Regions from separate parts of the Priestia sp. FSL W8-0524 genome, predicted to be linked through region 2. Evidence: riboswitches for the same ligand, from Rfam matches in the RefSeq annotation. Region 2 holds a riboswitch; each other region holds the start of a gene.
The links. Region 2 has a riboswitch for thiamine pyrophosphate ahead of thiC (phosphomethylpyrimidine synthase ThiC). Riboswitches for the same ligand answer to the same signal wherever they lie in the genome.
Positions count from the first base shown of each region.

Region 1: it holds a riboswitch for thiamine pyrophosphate, as region 2 does, so the genes downstream of both, thiM (hydroxyethylthiazole kinase) here and thiC (phosphomethylpyrimidine synthase ThiC) in region 2, are expected to answer to the same signal.
Region 3: it holds a riboswitch for thiamine pyrophosphate, as region 2 does, so the genes downstream of both, NST66_RS03065 (acetylornithine deacetylase) here and thiC (phosphomethylpyrimidine synthase ThiC) in region 2, are expected to answer to the same signal.
Region 4: it holds a riboswitch for thiamine pyrophosphate, as region 2 does, so the genes downstream of both, tenA (thiaminase II) here and thiC (phosphomethylpyrimidine synthase ThiC) in region 2, are expected to answer to the same signal.

Region 1 covers NZ_JBBOUG010000001.1:1,858,249-1,863,455, reverse strand. Annotated here, with positions in the region: gene NST66_RS09335 (anti-sigma factor) at 1-193, shown strand, start outside; gene NST66_RS09330 (helix-turn-helix transcriptional regulator) at 221-673, opposite strand; gene NST66_RS09325 (hypothetical protein) at 827-1,447, shown strand; RNA gene ssrS (6S RNA) at 1,557-1,734, shown strand; gene NST66_RS09315 (pyridoxamine 5'-phosphate oxidase family protein) at 1,881-2,309, shown strand; gene thiE (thiamine phosphate synthase) at 2,337-2,981, opposite strand; gene thiM (hydroxyethylthiazole kinase) at 2,995-3,801, opposite strand; TPP riboswitch at 3,877-3,985, opposite strand; gene NST66_RS09300 (MFS transporter) at 4,161-5,207, opposite strand, start outside.
Region 2 covers NZ_JBBOUG010000001.1:147,561-152,767, reverse strand. Annotated here, with positions in the region: gene NST66_RS00800 (undecaprenyl-diphosphate phosphatase) at 1-581, opposite strand, end outside; gene NST66_RS00795 (hypothetical protein) at 1,040-1,330, shown strand; TPP riboswitch at 1,412-1,526, shown strand; gene thiC (phosphomethylpyrimidine synthase ThiC) at 1,640-3,409, shown strand; gene NST66_RS00785 (VanZ family protein) at 3,577-4,032, opposite strand; gene NST66_RS00780 (Ger(x)C family spore germination protein) at 4,230-5,207, opposite strand, start outside.
Region 3 covers NZ_JBBOUG010000001.1:606,730-611,936, forward strand. Annotated here, with positions in the region: gene NST66_RS03045 (dihydrodipicolinate synthase family protein) at 1-253, shown strand, start outside; gene NST66_RS03050 (IS4 family transposase) at 260-1,393, opposite strand; gene NST66_RS03055 (dihydrodipicolinate synthase family protein) at 1,461-2,045, shown strand; gene NST66_RS03060 (MFS transporter) at 2,156-3,454, shown strand; TPP riboswitch at 3,634-3,736, shown strand; gene NST66_RS03065 (acetylornithine deacetylase) at 3,851-5,128, shown strand; gene tenA (thiaminase II) at 5,134-5,207, shown strand, end outside.
Region 4 covers NZ_JBBOUG010000001.1:1,842,826-1,848,032, reverse strand. Annotated here, with positions in the region: gene NST66_RS09245 (cell wall hydrolase) at 1-500, shown strand, start outside; gene NST66_RS09240 (sodium-dependent transporter) at 530-1,864, opposite strand; gene NST66_RS09235 (hypothetical protein) at 2,041-2,223, opposite strand; gene NST66_RS09230 (TspO/MBR family protein) at 2,525-3,271, opposite strand; TPP riboswitch at 3,498-3,596, shown strand; gene tenA (thiaminase II) at 3,692-4,381, shown strand; gene NST66_RS09220 (aldehyde dehydrogenase) at 4,409-5,207, opposite strand, start outside.

The sequences.
Region 1 (5,207 bases), 1.7 Mb from region 2:
TTTGTTGCTAAAGCAGCGATATTCTTATGTAAAGAAACATGGAGTCGGTGTGTACGGCGTTGTGATTACAGGACCTACCAAAAAGCTGCTGAAATTAAAAAATGATCCGTCTATCACCTACGCGTCACTTGGAGATGTAGAGCTATGGAATTGGTTCAACCGCCCTTCATCCGGCACGTTAATGAATCAGTAACAAGCACTTGAAAACAAGTGCTTGTTTTTATTTCTTCGTTAATTCTTCAAACCTTTCTACAGCTTCGCTTTTATCAAATGAACTAAACCATCGATAGTCTTGGTCATCTAAAATACGATAGTGCTGACTAATCATATTTTGCTGCAGACGAAAAGAACCTTCTTTTTGAATCTCTTTCCACCATACTCTTCCTCCGAGCGTTTTATCTTTTGGAGAAGATACGCCGTTATGAGCAATGATTTCTACTACTTCTAAGGGGACGTCTCCTAAAACCGATTGAAGGATTTCACTGTCACGAAACAAACCGCATACTGCAACAGTGGTCGTCCACCCTGCTTCCGTGCGCCCTTTTTCAATTTGAACCAATGTTTTTTTTGAAATACCAATAACTTCAGCCATTCTGTCTTGTGAATAGTTTCTTTCTAAACGAATTAATCGTATTTTATCCGATACGGATTTAATCACTTCTTGTTTATCCATTTTTACAGCCCTTTCTTTCTATACACGCACATGTCTTTAGTGTAATATTACACCTAATTAAAGAAGAGTTTCAAGCGTTTCCCTTCATCACAAAACGGGGAAATATACTGAAATGGTTTTTGTATACTAAAACAATTAAAAGGAGTTGAGAATATGTACATCATTGTATGGACTATGCTTGTACTATACGCCTTTCTGCTAGCTCCGGGAGCAAGCGCCGCTGATGATATGCTGTTTAAAAACCTTGTCACAGGAAATTTTCAACAGGTAGATCCGCTCGTAGTTATGGTATTCTCTTTTTTAGGACTTTTCCCAGTATTGTTCATGGTAATGATTTGTAAAAAAGATACGTACAAACTGCCTGGATGGCCATTTTCTCTCCTATCATTTGCGCTTGGAGCTTTTTCTCTTTTGTTCTATTATCATTGGAAAGGACAAAAAGTTCGAACACGTTCGCGTATTCCTTCACGTTTCATTGCCATCATTTCTTCTCGTCTATGGATTGGACTATGCTTAGCACTCACGATTGCTGGTTACGTATACGGACTATCCATAGGTTCAATAAGAGCTTATGAAGATGCTTTTATGCAGTCACAGCTTGTTAGCGTGATGACCGCTGATTTTTTTGTTTTAACGTGGCTTTCTTATTCCGTTATGACAAAAGAAAAGATAGCATCCCGGCCTTACCTTCTCTTATGTTTCATTCCAGTTGCGGGCCCTTTTTTTATTTTGTTACGGCATAACCGCCAAGATGTTAGAGAAGAAAAACTTTAAATAAAAGTCTTGCGTTCCATTCATTATTCCGTTATAATCATTTCTTGTACGATGAAAGTTGATTAATTAGAAAACATTTATATATCGGCATTTTATTTACATTTGTTATACATACCTGCGCTGTGCGTATACTCATGTTGTCTTAAACCTTTGAGTGTTAAAAGGGAGCTCAAAATTTAGCTGCAGATAGCACGCCCTTCTTGGGACGCTAAACCCGGCTATGAGGGCACCCACCTAGTAGATCTGGGTATTTAAGACACTTAGGGTTACGGCAGTGCGGGCTTATTTTTTAGTTAGCTGTAGCTAGCTTTTTTTATTTTTTTATTTATTAGTTTACATAATTATTTTATTGTTAACTTATATTTTTTTAGACATGTATGTTTTATTTATCTTCGATTGAGGAACATAAAAAGTAATAAAGGAGATGGATAAAATGAATGAACAAAAAATTGCTAAAAAAGTAAATGAAGTATTAGAAGGAAATCGTGTAGGAACATTAGCCACAGTTGTAAACAACAAACCCCACTCTCGCTATATGACATTTTTCAGCGATGAAGATGGTATCGCTCTTTACACACCAACAAATATCAATACACATAAGGCAGAAGAAATCGAAGCCAATCCGAACGTGCACGTACTATTAGGCTACAGCGGCGAAGGATATGGCGATCAATACTTAGAATTATCCGGAACAGCTGTTCTTCGTACCGGTGATCAATTAAAAGGACGTATATGGAACGATCACATGAAAGAATGGTTTGACGGTCCAAATGACCCTGAGTATGTTGTTCTGGAAATTACACCAAACGAAATTCGCTTTATGAATGAAGGCGAAGAAACTCCTCAAACCGTTCAGCTATAATAAAAAAGCGCACACTGTGCGCTTTTTTTATTTTCCTACCGCTTCTTTCAATTGAGCTGCTTTTTCTTTTGGAGACGCTGCTAAGCTAATCGCGGTAATAATAGAAACACCATCTGCACCTGCTTCTACTACTTGTTTGGCATTTTCAGGCGTGATGCCACCGATTCCTACAATTGGAAAGTCAATATTCTGGTTTCGCACTTCTTCAATTAATTTTGTACCTTGCACTGCTTTTGCGTCTTTTTTTGTAGAAGTAGGAAAAACAGGTCCCATTCCTACATAATCCGCCCCGTCTTTTATGGCTTGCTGCAGCTCTTGTACATTATGAACAGAGACGCCCACAATTCCTTTTCCTATTTTTTCTCGAACAATATGAGCTTTTTCATCTTCTTGTCCAATATGAACGCCATCCGCTTGTAAACGGATCGCTAAGTCAAGGTCATCATTCACAACAAAAGGAACGTTGTGCTGCTGACAAATTTGCTGAAGTTCCTTCGCCAGCTGATATTTCGCTTCGCCTTTTAGTGCAGCTTCACCTTTTTCACGGAATTGAAACACGGTAACGCCGCCTTCAATTGCTTCTTTCAACACTTCTTTCGGATCTTTTGTACAGTTATTGCTGCCCATTATAAAATAAACTTTCAGCAGCTTTTTAATTTCTTCGTTTGTCATTTTCCCGCTCCTTTTAACGTTGATGTACTCTTGCATATGATTCAATATCCTGTCCAGATAAAAGATGAAGCTGATTTAACAGCTCAATTTGAAAGCTCCCCGGCCCTTCTTCACCTTTTTTCGCTGCGGCGATTTCACCTGCCACTCCGTAAAAACTTAAAGCAGCAACGCTTGCCCCGACATATTCTTTTTCTACAGCCGCGAAAGCTCCTATAATTGATGTCAGCAGACATCCAGTACCCGTCACCTTCGTAAATAACGGGTGACCGTTGTCTACTGTATACGTTGTGTTTCCATCGGTGATCACATCTTGTTTCCCCGTAATAACAATCACTGTATCTAATTTGTTCGCTGCTTTCTCAGCAAGTTCAATGACGTCTCCTTGCCCTTCTAATGAATCAACGCCTTTAATGAGCCATGACTCGCCTACTACATTCGCAACTTCAGCAGCGTTACCGCGAATAACGGCAATATTTAATTCTTCTACAAGCTGACGTGCCACTTCTGTACGAAACGGTGTCGCTCCGGCTCCTACAGGATCGAAAATAACCGGCACGCCGTTTTCATTTGCTGATTTTCCTGCTATTCTCATCGCTTCTACTTCTTGAGCCGTCAGTGTACCCATATTTAAGACAAGCGCTCCGGCGATTCGAGCCATGTCAGCCACTTCTTCCTTCGCATAAGCCATAACAGGTGACGCTCCTAGGGCAAGCAGTCCATTTGCTGTAAAATTGGTTACCACAACATTCGTAATATTATGAACAAGCGGACTTGTATCTCTTACTTTTTCTAATTGAGCTGAAATTTTACTAATATCCATGTTCTCTCACTCTTTTCATTTAGTTTTAACACTGCAAAAAAAAGACAAAAAAGCACCTTGCATGCGCAAAGTGCTTTGGTATGTACTCACATTCCCTGCGCTGGCATTATCCAACAGGTTCAAATGGTCAACAGGCGCCCCTGTACTCTCAGCCTGCCCCGCGCAAGCTCCCATACTATTCTTGTTACGTTTAAAGTTTACTATTAACCTTTTTTATTTGCAACCATTTCACTGTTTTGCCCATAAAATAAAGCTTCGCTATAGGCTGAGTGGTGTTGTAAATCTTACAGCTTTACTAAAAGCATCATTAAAAGACCTCCAGTAAACTACTGGAGGTCTTCTATCCCCTAAAAATTCTATCATTTCTCTTGAATCGCTTGATTTCTCACAGCTGTTTTTCGGTCCTTTCCTGCTCTTAAAGATAAAAGAAAACAAAGCAGCAGTACAAGTGCAGCTGATACGTACGGATAATTAATGTTTATATCAAAAAGAAAGCCTGCGACAACGGGTCCAATAATATTCCCAAGACTTGTATAAGCAGAATTTAGTCCGGCTACATACCCTTGATCGTCTTGTGCCATCATCGACATTTGCGTGCTGATTGCCGGACGTAAAATATCTGTTGCTAAAAAGACGATAAATGTTACAACAATAATAAGCCAGTACGTGTGCACAAATAGCGTAAGTAAAATAAAAAGTCCCGTCATCATCAAGCAAAACGAAATCACTCTTTTTTCACCGAATTTATTTAAAATCCAGCCAAAAATCGTAACCTGCACAACAGCCCCTGCAATAGAGCCAAACGTAATAACAAACGCAATATCTTTTGGCGTAAAGCTAAATTTATGATCAACAAATAGTGAAAAGATCGTTTCATAATTGGATAATCCAAACGATGTCACAAAAACGATAATTAAACTTAAAAAATAAGGTTCTTTGTAGGAATTCATAAGCTGCAGTAGCAGCCGATCTTCTTTTGGATTCTCATTGTTTGAAACAGCATGACCTTGTACAGGACGAGACTCCGGCAAAACAAAAAGCGTAATCACTGCAGCCAAGCCTCCTGCTACTGCGGCCATGTAAAATGGCACGCGCATGCCGTATTCAGCTAAAAAGCCTCCAATACCGGGCCCGATAATAAATCCTGTTGTAATCGCTGCCGTCACATAGCCCATTCCTTTAGCGCGTTCTTTAGCAGACGTCACGTCCGCTGTATAGGCCATAACAGCAGGCATAATAAGCGCGGCTCCGACCCCACCTAGCATTCTGGACACAAATAATAAAAGAGGTGTACTCACTGAACCAAAGAACCATTCAGACAGGGCAAAAACAATCATTCCCGCTACAATAATTTTCTTTCTCCCTAACGAATCGGATAATCGCCCCGCTAAAGGCGAAAACAGAAA
Region 2 (5,207 bases):
GCGGCTGCCTTATGGCTCATTCCAAGAAGAACCCCTCCTGAAATCGTTGAGCCTGAACGAGAAAAACCTGGCCAAAGAGCAATACATTGAAACAGTCCTATACCTAGTGCTTGTCCATAAGACATTTGGTCCACCGTCTCTACACGCGGACGTTTAGGTCCAAACAAATCTGCTAGAATCATTAATACAGCTCCGACCACTAAGCCAATTAGCACCGTATTTAAAGAAAACAAATGTTCATCAATGTAATCATCAAACAAAAGTCCTAACACTCCTGCGGGTAACAAACCAACAATTACCTGCATTAAATTTAAGCGATTTGTCGGTCCAATTGCAGCAGCTGGTTTTTTTCCCAATCCTAATAAATTAATAAAACGATCTTTAAAAATAACAACTACTGCTAAGATCGACCCTAGCTGAATAACAATCTTAAATGTATTAGCTACTGGAGATGAAAATAATTCTTTTGAATTTAACCACAGGTCATCCACAATAATCATATGCCCAGTTGACGAAACGGGAGCAAACTCTGTTAAACCTTCTACAATCCCTAAAATGATTGCTACAATAATTTCCCACATAAAGCTATGTACCTTGCCTTTCTTTCAAATTAATAAGCTTATCGCTTCGTTTTACATGCTCAACTATTTTCCTATTTTGACACTTGCTTTTTTATCATAATTGTTAAAACTATGAAATACAATGTGTATTTGCAAAAAGATAAGAATCTTTAATAATTTGTAATAAAAAGCTTACATGCTACAACCAAAAAACACGATATCAGCTTTTATTTATTTTAAAAAGCAGTCACCATGTTCAGTATAAATTCTGGTCCCTTAGCTAAAAATGAATCATCTAGACTATTTTTCTTTAGTGTGAAAAAATGACTAAATCATTATGTTTTTTCCATCCCCCTTTACTGTCATCTATCATTTTAATCCAATAGGGCTGACTTATACGACATATCCCCTAAGTAATTTGAAACTTTTTTCTCTCTTTTCTCGTATATAGTAGTATCTTTTTTAGGAGGCTTTTTACTATGAATGGAAATGTACGTACAATGAAATGGGTCACTGCTGGGTATGAAGCCTTGCTGGGAATTCCTTTAATTGGCGCGGGGATTGTTATGGGCTTTAGCTATACTCCTCTTTTTATTGGATTTATTCTTCATGCTATCACACTCATTTTAGCTAATAGACGAGGGTTATCTGCTTATGGAAACATACTAGGGCTTGTTACCTCACTGGTTGCTTGGATTCCATTTTTGGGATTTATCATGCATATTATTACAGCTATTGTGATTGCAATCGATGCTGCTAGACAACGCTAATTGTCTAGCTTTTTTTATTTAAGGGTTGATTTTTTACCGAATGATGGTAAACTTAAGCCGTAAATTGAATAATTTGAATGTTATTTCTACTAGGGGTGTCTGATAGCTCAGACTGAGAGAAGAGTGCAATAAAACTCTTTAACCCTTTGAACCTGATTTGGGTTATACCAGCGGAGGGAAGTAGTCTTGAAAAGAATAGTATATGTTTATTCTTTTTTTGCCTATTCCATCGGGTTCTGTCTATCACAGAACCCGATTTTTTTATGGTTCGGTATAGCTACACTTTATGCGAAACCGGAGGAATATGTAATGTCAAAACAAAATGTATCAGTTTCTATGAAAAAGCCTTTTCCAAACAGTCACAAAGTATATGTCCAAGGATCCAGACAAGACCTTAAAGTACCTATGCGTGAAATTCATCAGTCTCCTACTACAGGGTCTTTTGGTGAAGAAGAAAATAGTCCCGTACGTGTATACGACACGAGCGGTGTTTATACAGATCCCTCTTATGAAATTAATTTACAAAAAGGATTACCAGCTCTGCGCGAAAAGTGGATTGCAGAACGAAACGATGTAGAAACATATCAAGGCCGTACGGTTCAGCCACAGGATAACGGTTATTATGACGGTGATCCAAGAGATCAGTACGAGCGCTTTATCACTAAACGTTTACCTTTGCGCGCGAAAAAAAATCAAAATGTAACGCAAATGCACTATGCGAAAAAAGGAGTCATCACGCCCGAAATGGAATTTATCGCTATTCGTGAACAGATGAATCCTGAAATTGTGCGTGAAGAAGTAGCAAGAGGACGTGCGATTATCCCTAATAATATCAATCACCCTGAGAGCGAACCGATGATTATCGGCCGCAAATTCCATGTGAAAATTAATGCTAATATCGGAAATTCAGCTATTCGTTCAGCTATTGAAGATGAAGTAGAAAAAATGACATGGGCAACGCGTTGGGGAGCCGATACAATTATGGATCTATCAACAGGAAAGGATATCCACACAACACGCGAATGGATTATCCGCAACTCGCCTGTTCCTGTAGGGACCGTTCCTATTTACCAAGCGCTTGAAAAAGTAAAAGGCGTAGCAGAAGATCTAACGTGGGAAGCATACCGCGATACATTAATTGAACAAGCAGAACAAGGTGTTGATTACTTTACTATTCACGCAGGTGTTCTTTTACGTTATATTCCTCTGACAGCGAAACGTACGACAGGTATTGTTTCACGCGGAGGATCCATCTTGGCGCAGTGGTGTTTAGCTCATCATGAAGAGAACTTTTTATATACTCGCTTTGAAGAAATCTGTGAAATCTGTAAAGCATACGATATTGCTATTTCGCTTGGCGATGGGCTACGTCCTGGTTCCATTGCAGATGCTAATGATGAGGCACAGTTCGGTGAATTAGAAACGCTTGGTGAATTAACTAAAATTGCTTGGAAACACGATGTTCAAGTTATGATTGAAGGTCCTGGACATGTTCCAATGCATCTCATCAAAGAAAACGTAGATAAACAAATGGAAATATGCCAGGAAGCCCCCTTCTATACTCTTGGACCGCTTACAACCGACATCGCTCCAGGCTATGACCATATTACATCAGGTATTGGTGCTGCAATGATTGGCTGGTTTGGGACAGCTATGCTTTGCTACGTAACGCCAAAAGAACATTTAGGACTCCCGAATAAAGAAGACGTTCGCGAAGGCGTTATCACCTATAAAATTGCTGCGCATGCTGCTGACCTAGCAAAAGGCCATCCAGGAGCACAAAAACGCGATAATGCTCTGTCTAAAGCAAGATTTGAATTTAGATGGAATGATCAATTTAACCTGTCACTAGATCCAGAGCGCGCAAAAGAATATCACGATGAAACACTTCCCGCTGAAGGTGCTAAAACAGCCCATTTCTGTTCAATGTGTGGACCTAAATTCTGTTCGATGCGTATTTCTCAAGATATTCGTAACATGGCTCAAGAAAATGAAAAAGATGTAAACGAAGTAAGAAAAGAAGGAATGAAAGAAAAAGCTAAAGAGTTTGTTAACAGTGGTTCAAATATCTATCAATAATGAAGTAGAACAGCTTAAAAAACAAATTAAGCAGCTTGAAGGAAAGTTATTATTTGTTCAGCAAAATTGTCAGCACATTATCGTTGAATCCTCACATTCTTCCGTAAGACGCTGCATTAAGTGTTTCTATCAACAAGATGCAAAAAGGACTTCGTAAAGAAGTCCTTTCATCTTTTTTTGAAACGTGCTTTCAGCATGTTCTTAATCCAATATAGTATTTTAATAATAACCCAGCCTATAAATGTACCTAGCGTGTTCAAAAAGATATCATCAATATCAAATACTCGTTCCGTTAGCTTGTACTGTAAAATTTCAATCAGAAAACTGATTAAGAAACCCGTCGTAAAGACTTGAATAAAACCGTCAAACCACTTCATAAACAACGGAATAAACATTCCAAGCGGCGCAAACATCACGATATTTCCCAGTATATTTGTCAGAGTGAGCATTATATTACCGCTGTCCCACATCAGACGGATTGTACTAAATAAATCCAAGTTCATTGCTTTTCCGTAAACATGTTCGTTTTCCCGTATGAGAGTAGCATAAATGACCACTGCCGTATACGCAATAAATAGAGTGAACATGACTTTTTTAACAATTGACCTGATGCTTACATTCACTTCAACATCACCTTCTTTGACTCCCAAAACCATTTATTATTATCTATATGTACCCGTCCACTGCTTTCATTCGTAGTGAATGCATTTATATGCTTTTTTATCCTATCACATCAATAAATAAATACAATTCCCTTTTTGTTATTTTGTAAACTAAAATTTTTTCAATTAAAAAAGCCACGCTTTTCGCATGACTTTTGTTAATTAATAACTCCACGATGGATAATTTCCACTTGTACTTTCGGATTAATCGAGATGTTTTTATAGTCCTGTCTCCATTTAAGCCTTTTCCATATACTCGGATGATAAGCAGCTACTTCTCTTCCTATTTCAAGAAAATCACAGTTAGCTTTTTGCAGCTTTTCAACTACTTTTTCAGCTTTCTTTTGTAGAATCTTTTCAATTTCTTTCTGTACGTTTTTTGTTAATGCAGGAGATGACATTTCATTTTTAGTAAATTCATTAATACTTACTTTTATATTTAGCGGTATGATTACTTTTGCTCCGTGCACCGCATCAGGTTTAACGTGCATTTTTGCTTTAGCATCTGACACATCATACGATACTACATACTGTTGATCATGTATGGTAATTTTGTGACTCATAATCATATATTTGTCTTTTTGATTTCCTAATAAAAGAAGCGCCTTAGATTCATCGGAATTTAATGTAATACCTGAAAATTTATCTTCATTAAACAAAGCTGTACCGATTACATCAACGGTCTTATTTTCAGTATTTAATTTCATATAAGGAAGAGCTAGCCCTTTTCCTTCATCAAACAACACGGTACAAAGTGACTGAAGAGTTTCAATTGGCACTAAGGAATTGACTTCAGCCGTATGGACAACTCCGTCTAAATATTCTCCAATTAGCTCTTCTCCTACTTGCTGTAGCTCAACTATCGTACTCGGTTTCCCTTCTACAATGACATACTTAGCCGTTAGAGGACTTTCCGGTGTGCGATATAAGACGTCTGATAATTCTAGTATACCTTCTTTAGCTAATCGATCTTCAAATAAGATTATTCTCTTTTTGGCAGACATAACAATTCCAGAAACCTGCTGGTTAATTTTTGTTCGATCATCTCGAGGTGAATCCCCTGCTACATGATAAGTTTTATTTACTAAAATCCCTTCTTTAGACGTATATGAGCGGATAGCAATAGTAGAAAGCAC
Region 3 (5,207 bases), 460 kb from region 2:
GCTTGGTACAACGGGCGAGATGCTTCGTCTATCTGTCAAAGAAAGAAAGCAAGTTGCAGAAACAGTAGTGAAACAAGCGGCTAATCGTGTAACCGTATTCATACATGTAGGAGCTATGAATGAAGAAGATACAATTGAGCTTGCAAAACATGCCTATGAAATTGGCGCCGACGGTATCGGAGTAGTTACGCCTATGTTCTTTGGAGCAAACGATAACGAACTAGAAACGTATTTTATCACACGTGTTGATTAACCAAAATCATCCAGAAACTCCTTCGTATAGTTTTTGATAGAATTCAAGTGTTTCATAGATGGCTATTCGCCATTCTAAAGGCAGGGTAGCGCAAAGAAACAGACGTGTGAACCCTGCAAATGATAAGGGTTTTCGTGTGTTTTTCTTGCTACCTTGTATATGTAAAAACTTTAGTAAAACGTAGGCGATGAGTGCGGTGAACAACTGATTGAACACGGCGTTTGGTGTTGTACCGAATAAAATCGGTACATTTAAGTTTTGTTTGATCCAGCGAAAGAACGATTCAATGGCCCAGCGTGCTTTATACATGTCGGCAATTTCTTCTGCCGTGACGTTCATCAAGCTTGTCACAACGCGTATCTCCTTACCGTCATGATCGGTAAATTGCACGACACGCTGGCGTGTCTTTGTCTGTTTTTGTGGGGTACCAAGGATACACGTAAAATCGCCGGTCACATTCGAATCCTTTTTACGTGTACCTTTCAGCGCTTTTTTGCGATTTAACTGGATATTCTCTTTTAAGCGAATGACAAAATGTTGTTTTTCTTTCTCTGTCACGTAGCGATCGACTTTTTCAATGGAAAAATAGGCACGGTCGCCTATGAAGATAAAGCGTTTATCCTCAAGGCATGTACCAACGGGTCCGTCATGTTTTAATCCGGTTGTTTCGACAACTTGAAGAGGCATCGCAGTTTCGTTGGTGAAGCTAACATGCAGTTTAATGCCCGCGCGTTCGCCGTGATAAACTGCCCATGGTAGGCGTGTCTTCCCGACTGTTACCGTTGTCGAATCCACTGCCATCGGTATTTTTTTCATCTTGAGGGTGCGACGAGTAGCTCGGTTGAGCTTCCCGACAATGACTTCAAAAATACGTTTCATAATGGCGTAATTAAGAGCCTTCATGTGCTTGGAAAGCGAAGAATGGTCAATGGAAACGAGTCCAACACTTGGCCCAACATCGGCTGCGTGACGTAAGCTTTTCCATTCGTTTGTCGCTGCACCAATTAAATAAGAAATAAGCGTTGACACGGTACATTTTCGGGCTGTGTCAACAAAACCAAACTCGGCTAGAATCGCTTGAAGTTCAGCTTCAGAAAGAAAGTTTTGAATGAGATGTGGAGACGTGGTATTCTTATTCATGAGAGATTCCTCTTTTCGTAAATGTTGGTGTGGTAACTTACATTTTACATGAGAATCTCTCTTTTTTATTTGGTTTTATTGGAATAAATTAGATAATCAACAGGCGTGGTATTTTATAAAAGTAGCAAACAGTGTCCCGAATGATTTTCCCGTATATTTATATAATATTCCTCAGTGTTCAAGCAATGATTTAACGGCAGAGGTAGCTCAAAAAGTGGCAGATTCATGCAAGAATGTAATTGGTATTAAATATAGCTACCCTGACTATTTACGCGTAAATGATTATTTAAATATTAACGATGGAAACTTTTCTGTTCTTCCCGGAACCGATCGTTTATTTTTAGCAGCTCTGGCTATGGGATGTGAAGGAGTTGTCTCCGGTGTATCGGGCGTTTATCCCGAGCCTTTTGTAGAGACTTATAATGCCTTTAAAGCGAATGATTTAGAAAAAGCGAGAAAGATGCAAAAAGTTGCTATTCAATATTGTGAAGCTCTTTTAAACGGAAGCAACATGTCTTATTTTAAAGAAGCATTAAAATTGAGAGGCATTGATGTTGGTGGCATGAGATCTCCTCAAATAGATTTAACAGAAGAAGAAGTCAAAGAATTAGATGATAAACTAAATAGTATTCGTCCAAAGAGCAGTGTTTAATAATTGGTTCATGTTCTGAATAAACTCATGCATTTCTAGTGAACAGGGCTGTTTAATAATAAGCAAACAGCTCATTCACTATAACGATTAAGGTTATGGAGGGATATTCTATGGCGGTTACATCTAAATTAAATGAAAGCGTTAACAAAGATTTAGGTCCTGTAAAGCAAGATGTAAAAAAGACGAATATACGCTGGTGGCTTATTATTGTATTGCTAATTGGAGCAGTTGTTAACTATTTAGACCGCTCTAATTTAAGCATCGCTAATACCACGATTGCCAAAGAGTTTGGGCTGTCTTCTACACAAATGGGTCTTTTGCTTTCAGCTTTTCTCTGGCCATATGCCTTAGCAAATCTACCAGCAGGCTGGCTGGTTGACAAATACGGGCCGAAAAAAATGTTTGCATGGGCATCAGGCCTATGGTCTGTGGCAACGGTAGCAAGTGCATTTACTAACACGTATTCTGCTCTTTATGCCATGAGAATGCTTCTTGGTGTATCGGAGTCTCCTTTTTTTACTTCAGGAATTAAAGTGACGGAAAGATGGTTTAAAAAAGAAGAGCGCGGCCTTCCTACTTCGATTATTAATACAGGGTCTCAAATTGCTAATGCGATTGCTCCGCCACTTCTAACGGTACTGCTTTTAACAATGAGTTGGAGAGGAATGTTTGTTGTTATAGGAGCAGCAGGCTTTATTGTGATGTTTGTTTGGCTAAAGATATACCGAGATCCGGATTATGTTGCCAATAAAGTGAAAGCTGTCCCTAAAGAAGAAATAAAAATCAGTCATACCTCACAAGCAAAATGGTCACAGCTGTTTAAATATAAAAGCACATGGTTTATGATTATCGGGAATTTCGGAATTATGTTTACGATATGGGTTTATTTAACTTGGCTTCCTAGCTACTTAGAAACAGAGCGCGGTTTTAGCCTAAAACAAACGGGCTGGATTGCTGCTATTCCGTTTCTAGCAGGAATCATAGGAGTGTTGCTTGGTGGTGTAATTTCAGATAGATTTATTCGAAAAGGAATTAATGCAGTAACGGCAAGAAAAATACCAATTGTAGGCGGGGCAATCTTAGCCGCAGCATCGGTAGCACCCGTTCCTTTTATTGATAATGCAGCCTTAAGTATTGTCTTATTGTCGATTGGCTACTTCGCGTCACAGCTGCCATCAGGCGTCATTTGGACTCTAGCGGCGGATATTGCACCAAAGGAACAAGTTGCTTCACTCGGCGCTATTCAGAACTTCGGTGGATTTCTAGGAGCGGCAATGGCTCCTATCGTAACAGGGTTTATATTAGATGCAACGGGAACTTTTACGGCGGTTTTCCTGTTAGGAGCAGGACTGCTTTTAATTGGTGCTATTAGTTATGGCGTATTTTTAAAGAAGCCAATAGCTAACTAGTAATGTCACAAAAACAAAGAGCACACACTGCATGAAAAAGGTGTGTGCTTTTTCTTTTACTACTAAAAAGGAAACTATTTTCATTACCATATCATGAACCTTTCTATTGAATAAAACGCTTTACTATGATAAAACTATTACAGGTAAACATATGATAATAGATTAATTTCATAGAGATACAACACCACTAGGGGTGCTTTCGAAGCTGAGAGAGACGATAAGTCTTAACCCTTATAACCTGAACTAGGTAATACTAGCGTAGGAAAGAGGTATTGTAATGGATGTTTTGTATGGGATTTCCTTACGAACTCGTTATAATAATTTTGTGTACATAAACAAAAACACTTCTTTCCTGCGAAAGAAGTGTTTTTTTATGCGTAAAGGAAGGTGTCATACATGAAAGAAACAATTGATTTGCTTGTCAAACAGGTAGAGGAGCGCAAAGGAGAGTTAATCCAGTTATTAACAACGCTTGTTTCGTATAAAACGCCAGCGCCTCCTGCACGAAATTCTCATGAAGCGCAGCTGTACGTAGCGGATTTTCTTAAAAACTGCGGTTTTTCCATTGATATGTGGGACTTATATTCTAACGACCCTATCGTAGTGGGAACGTTAAAAGGACAAAAATCGGCTGACTATCAAAGCTTGATTATTAACGGCCATATGGATGTTGCTGAGGTACAAGAAAATGAAAATTGGGAAACCAATCCGTTTGAAGCTGTTGTGAAAGACAATATGATAATTGGACGCGGAGTTGCTGATATGAAAGGCGGTTTGGCGGGAGCATTATTTGCAGTTCAGCTTTTAACAGAAACAGGAATCGAGCTGCCAGGAGACTTGATTTTTGAATCCGTTGTAGGAGAAGAAGTAGGAGAGGCAGGTACGCTGCAATGCTGTCAGAAAGGGTATACAGCTGATTTTGCGCTTGTAGTCGATACAAGTGATTTACATATTCAAGGTCAAGGCGGAGTGATCACGGGATGGATTACGATAAAAAGCAGTAAAACCTATCATGACGGTACACGCCGAAGTATGATTCATGCTGGAGGAGGGCTGTTAGCCGCAAGCGCTATTGAAAAGATGGCAAAAGTGATCGGAGGGCTACAAGAATTGGAGCGTCACTGGGCTGTTACAAAGAGCTATCCAGGATTTTTGCCAGGGACAAATACGATTAATCCAGCAGTAATCGAAGGCGGAAGACATGCTGCTTTTATTGCGGATGAATGCAGGCTGTGGATCACCGTTCACTATTATCCTAATGAATCGTACGACCAAGTATCAAAAGAAGTGGAAGAATATATTATAGCTATTGCAAAAGCAGATCCATGGTTAAAAGATAATCTGCCAACCTTTGAATGGGGAGGCACATCAATGATTGAAGACAGAGGAGAAATCTTTCCGTCATTAGAAATTGATGAAAATCATGCAGGAGTGCAGCTGCTTGCAAATACTCATGAACAAATGGAAGGGAAAAAGCCTCCAATTGATGTGTCAACTAGCGTAACAGACGGGGGATGGCTAGCTGATGCGGGAATTCCCGCCGCTATTTACGGTCCGGGAAATTTAGCAAATGCACATGCTGTGAACGAACAATTAGATATTAATCAGCTTGTTCAATATACAAAAGTGATAGTGCAGTTCATTTATACGTGGCTGCATACGCATAAGGAGTGATCATCATGAAATTTAGTGAACGATTATACGAAAAGCTGCAGCCTATTTGGCGTCAAAATCATAATCATCCCTTCGTACA
Region 4 (5,207 bases), 1.7 Mb from region 2:
AAACAACCCATCGCGTAAAAGCCGGAGAGACTCTTTACAAGATTGGCGCTGAATACGGCGTTACGGTTAAACAGTTAAAAGAAGCGAATCACAAATCTACCGACTCTATTAATGCAAATGAAACATTAACAATCCCTAACTCTATTAGCGAAAGCGATAAAGAATTGTTAGCTCGCCTTGTACAAGCTGAAGCAAAAGGTGAACCTTACGCTGGCAAAGTGGCTGTAGCAACAGTCGTTTTAAACCGCGTGGATAGCGATTCTTTCCCAAACTCTATTCATGATGTCATTTATCAAGGTACACAGTTTACACCTGTACAAAACGGTGAAATTAATAAAGCAGCGGATGCTGAAGCAAAAAAAGCTGTAAATGAAGCACTAGCGTTTAGAGGTCAAGGAAAAGGTTCGTTATTCTTCTTTAACCCAGATAAAACAAGCGATCAATGGCTTCGTCAAAAACAGGTTACGATTACAATCGGAAATCACGTTTTTGCAAAATAAACAAAAAAGCACTCAGATGAGTGCTTTTTTTAATATGCAACAAGTAAGCTTAACAGAACAGCTATAATAATAATAGGTAATACATATTTAACTAGAAAGAACCATGCGTTGAATAATTTAGCGCCTTTTGTACTTCCTGAAATAAACTCTTCATACACGGCTTCTTTTTTCATTTTAAATGTCACAAAAATTGCAATAGCTAAACTTCCAAGAGGCAGCATTAAATTGCTCACAAAAAAGTCAGCTACGTCAAATATACTTCTGCCAAAAAGTGAGACATGTTTTAGTACACCGAACGAAAGCGCTGATGGGATACCTACTACAAACACAAGAATCCCTGCTAAAGAAGCGTAGCGAGTTCGTTTTGTCTGATCGTCTTTGGTTAAAGCAGCTACGATAATTTCCAACAGTGAAAAAGCAGACGTAAGCGTAGCAAATAGAAATAAAATTAAAAACAGTGCTAAAAAGACGGTGCCAAACGGCATTTTCTCAAATACTGTTGGCAAGACCACAAACAAAAGTCCAGGTCCTTCGGTTGGCTTTAATCCGAATGAAAAAACAGCTGGAAAAATAGCCAAGCCTGCAAGCAGCGAAACAAACAAGTTCAAAATAGCAATGGTGCCAGCTGAACGCGTCAAGCTTACTTTTTTCCCTAAATAAGAGCTATATGTCACCATGCAGGATAATCCTACGCAAAGCGAGAAAAACGACTGACCGAGCGCATAGAGAACAGATGACCCTGTAATGGCTGAAAAATCCGGTTTTAAAAAGAACTTTACTCCGTCCATAGCTCCGTCTAATGTTAAAGAGCGAACCACAATGATAATAAAACAGATAAATAACAGTGGCATCATGTATTTATTAGCACGCTCTATGCCTTTTTGTACGCCTTTTGAAATAACAAACACTGTAATTAATAAAAACAGCGCTTGTGCACCTAATACCACATAAGGTTGGCTAATGACGGCATTGAACAACGGGCCGTACTCTTTTCCGCTTAGCATACCGGTTACGCTCATAATCGTATATAAAATCACCCAGCCGCCAACGACGCTGTAAAAGGAAAGCAAAACGACACAGCTGAGTACTCCCAGCCTGCCAATCCATACCCAAGCGGACTTTGGAGCAATTGCCTTATAAGCACTAATCGCTTCTTTTCCCGTATGTCTTCCAATGATAAATTCTGCCAACAGAAGCGGCAATCCAATAAAAATTGTAAATAAAATAAACAACGCAAAAAATGCTCCACCGCCACTGGTTCCGGTTACGTATGGAAATTTCCATATCGCTCCTAGACCAATTGCTGCCCCAGCAGATGCTAAAATAAAACCGAGGCGTGAAGACCACTGATTTCCTTTACTCATATAATGTTACTCTCTCCTCTTCTAAACTCAAAACTCACCTGATTAGTACTGTACCATAAATGCAGAAGAAAATCATTCCCGTTTTACTTTTTTCTATAAAACGATATCTATATAGAATAGAAAAAATGAAGAAGCAGCTGCCTCTTCATTTTGAGTTTGATGTTTCTATTCAAAAATTATTCTCTGTACGATGATTCGTCTCCACGGTAGGCTTCTTGATTTGATATTTCTTCAATATGCATATGCCCTTCTCTCTCTAAACGAAGAACCGTACGCTCTGCATCTTCATAACTCTCGCACGTCACTTGTTTATATTCCATATCGTCTTTATCTGTGTAAGCCACTAAATATGTTTCCATTTTAACTCCTCCTATATAAACTATATGTAACGTATGTTGCCTTTTTCGTTTATTTCTAAACATATAGGCTCCAAACATAAAGCCTAGCATACTATAATAGCGGAACTTCAATTTAAAAAGTTGAATTTTTCATTATGCACCGATGCAACATGGAGGTTACGCTTATGACATTTATTTTATCATTCGTACCAATTGTTGTTCCTTTTGGTATTTTAATTAGCTTAATTGCTTTTACAGCTGCTTTTTTACAATCAAAAGAGCATCATAAAAAGCTCTAGCTTACAAAAGCTAGAGCTTCTTTTTAAAAACGTCTATAGCGTTTAATCAGTCCCACAATAATAGCAATTGCTAATAAAACAATCGAGATGATAACAGTAATGACAATTGGCTGATTTCCACTTTGTTTCACCGCAATGGCAATATAAGCCCAAATAAAAACAAGCGGATAAACAGCGTCTCGGTTTTTTAATGTAAACATAATGCCCAGCGCAGCCCCTACCAGCAGCATAATAATCGTCCATGCTAATTCATTTAGGCCAAGCAAGTGCTGTATTCCATTTGCTTGAAATACGACAAATACATTAACAATAGTCGCAACAGAAATCCATCCAAGATAAAGCGAAATCGGCAGACGCATAAACCATGTCGTCATCCGAGAATGCTGAATAATGGAATATACAATCATTAATGTGCCTAAAATAAAGAGCATAACTAAAAGGGATAACTTATAGTAATCGTTTTGGAAAATAAAGATCCACGCACTATTTAACAAACAGTTTAGAAAAAACCAAATGCCTATACGTGCATATATTTCTTTTTGATCTTCTCTTGCAAAAAATTGGCGTATAACCCAAATGGTTAATAACAAATAAATAACGCCCCAGATAGCAAAGGCATAACCGGCTGGTGTAAACAACGTAGGAACTTGCGCAGAAGCCTCTGCCGTTGTTTTGCCTCCTATTGGAATCGCATTTGCTAAATAATTCACAAGAAGTGTAATAGCCAAGCCTACTGCATTTAATACAGCATACAAACGAAATTTTGCCATTTTGTTCTCTCCTTTCTTCTATTTATATGGGAATGTTTCGGAGACGAAAACGGCTCTTCCCTTCATTAATACCTCTTCTTCCCTAAAAATATGCATTTTTAAACAAAAATGATTAAAAATAGCTTCAAGAAGCTACCTCTTTAAGAGATAAAAACCGTTAGGGAACAATTTTCCATAACGCTTTCTATTTTTCAGAATATATGGTAAGTTAAACATAGACTAATAGGAAGTCCACTAGGGGTGCCGACCGGCTGAGACAAGTTTTCTTGATCCCTTTGAACCTGATCTGGCTCATACCAGCGTAGGAAAGTGGCAATGTTCAGTTTTGTACTGTCCTTTGCCACTCCGTTTATAAACGGAGTGTTTTTTATTTCCTTTATGTGCTTGTTTGTGACTTCCTCATATTAAAGGAGGATTTTGATGTCATTTTCATCTCAATTAAGACAAGAAGCAAACTATATTTACGAAGCCATTTTTAACCACCCTTTTATTAAAGGAATTGCTGAAGGAGACGTGCCAAAAGAGGCGCTTATTCACTACGTTTCTCAAGACTACGAATACTTAACAGCATTTGTCCGCATTTACGGCGCTGCTTTAACAAAATGCCGCACGCGTACCGAAATGGAAGCCTTTAATGCCGGCATTTCTACGGTATTACATAGTGAAGTACACCCTCATAATAATTTTTGTGAAGTAGCAGGCGTACGCTATGAAGACCTCCACACTGAGGCTCTTTCACCAACGGCCAGCCACTACATTAACCATATGACAAGCGTTGCGCATACAGGCAGCTTAGCGGAAATCATTGCCGTGCTTCTTCCATGTCCGTGGACGTACGTTGAAATTGGCCAGCGCATTACAGAACAAGTAAATCCATCTCCTTCTCATCCTTTTTATGAATGGATTCAGTTTTATAATAATGAAGAAATGAATGGCACAACACAATGGTTTTGTAACAAGCTTGATGAACTCGCCGAGCAAGCGACTGAAGAAGAACGTAATCGTATGAAAGATCACTTTATCAAAAGCTGTGAGCTGGAGTATTTATTTTGGGAAATGGCGTATACACAAGAAAAATGGCCGCTTTCTCAGCTTTCACTTTCAAAATAACGAAAAAGCCTCCTATCAGGAGGCTTTTTATTTCAATAATTTTTTAATCATTTTCAAGTTTTGTTTCTCTGAAGGATAGCGGAATGACAAATCAAACTTGGTTGTTTGAGACAGCATGCTTTTAAAATGAGAAAATGTCTGAAAGCTGTCTTTTCCATGATATTGGCCCGTACCGCTTTCTCCAACTCCGCCAAAGGGTAAATATGGCGTAGCGATATGCATAAGCGTATCATTTATACAGCCTCCTCCAAATGAAAGACGCTCCGTTATGACATTTTGTACATTTGCACTTTCCGTAAACAAGTAAAGAGCTAACGGCTTAGCTTTTTCTTGAACTTTATGAATAACTTCGTCTAGCGTTTCGTATTCAATCATAGGAAGAATAGGCCCAAAAATTTCTTCTTGCATAACGTCTGATGTCCAGCTTACTTCACTTAACACCGTAGGTTCTATTGTGAGCGTACTTTTATTATACCCGCCTCCAACTATAGCGTTTCCGTCTTTTAAAAACTCAACTAGCCGAATAAAATGGCGCTCACTGACAATACGGCCGTAGCGCTCACTTTCAAGCGGATTACTACCGTAAAATTGATAAATCGCTTCGCGAAGTTTCTCCACTAGCTGCGCTTTTACCTTTTTATGCACGAGCAAATAATCAGGAGCAACGCACGTTTGGCCTGCATTCATTCCTTTGCCAAACATAATTCGCTTCGCTGCAAGATCTAGGTTTGCATCTTCATGTACAATGCAAGGACTTTTTCCTCCTAGCTCCAGCGTGACGGGAATAAGCTGCTTCCCTGCTTCTTGCATAATAATTTTCCCTACA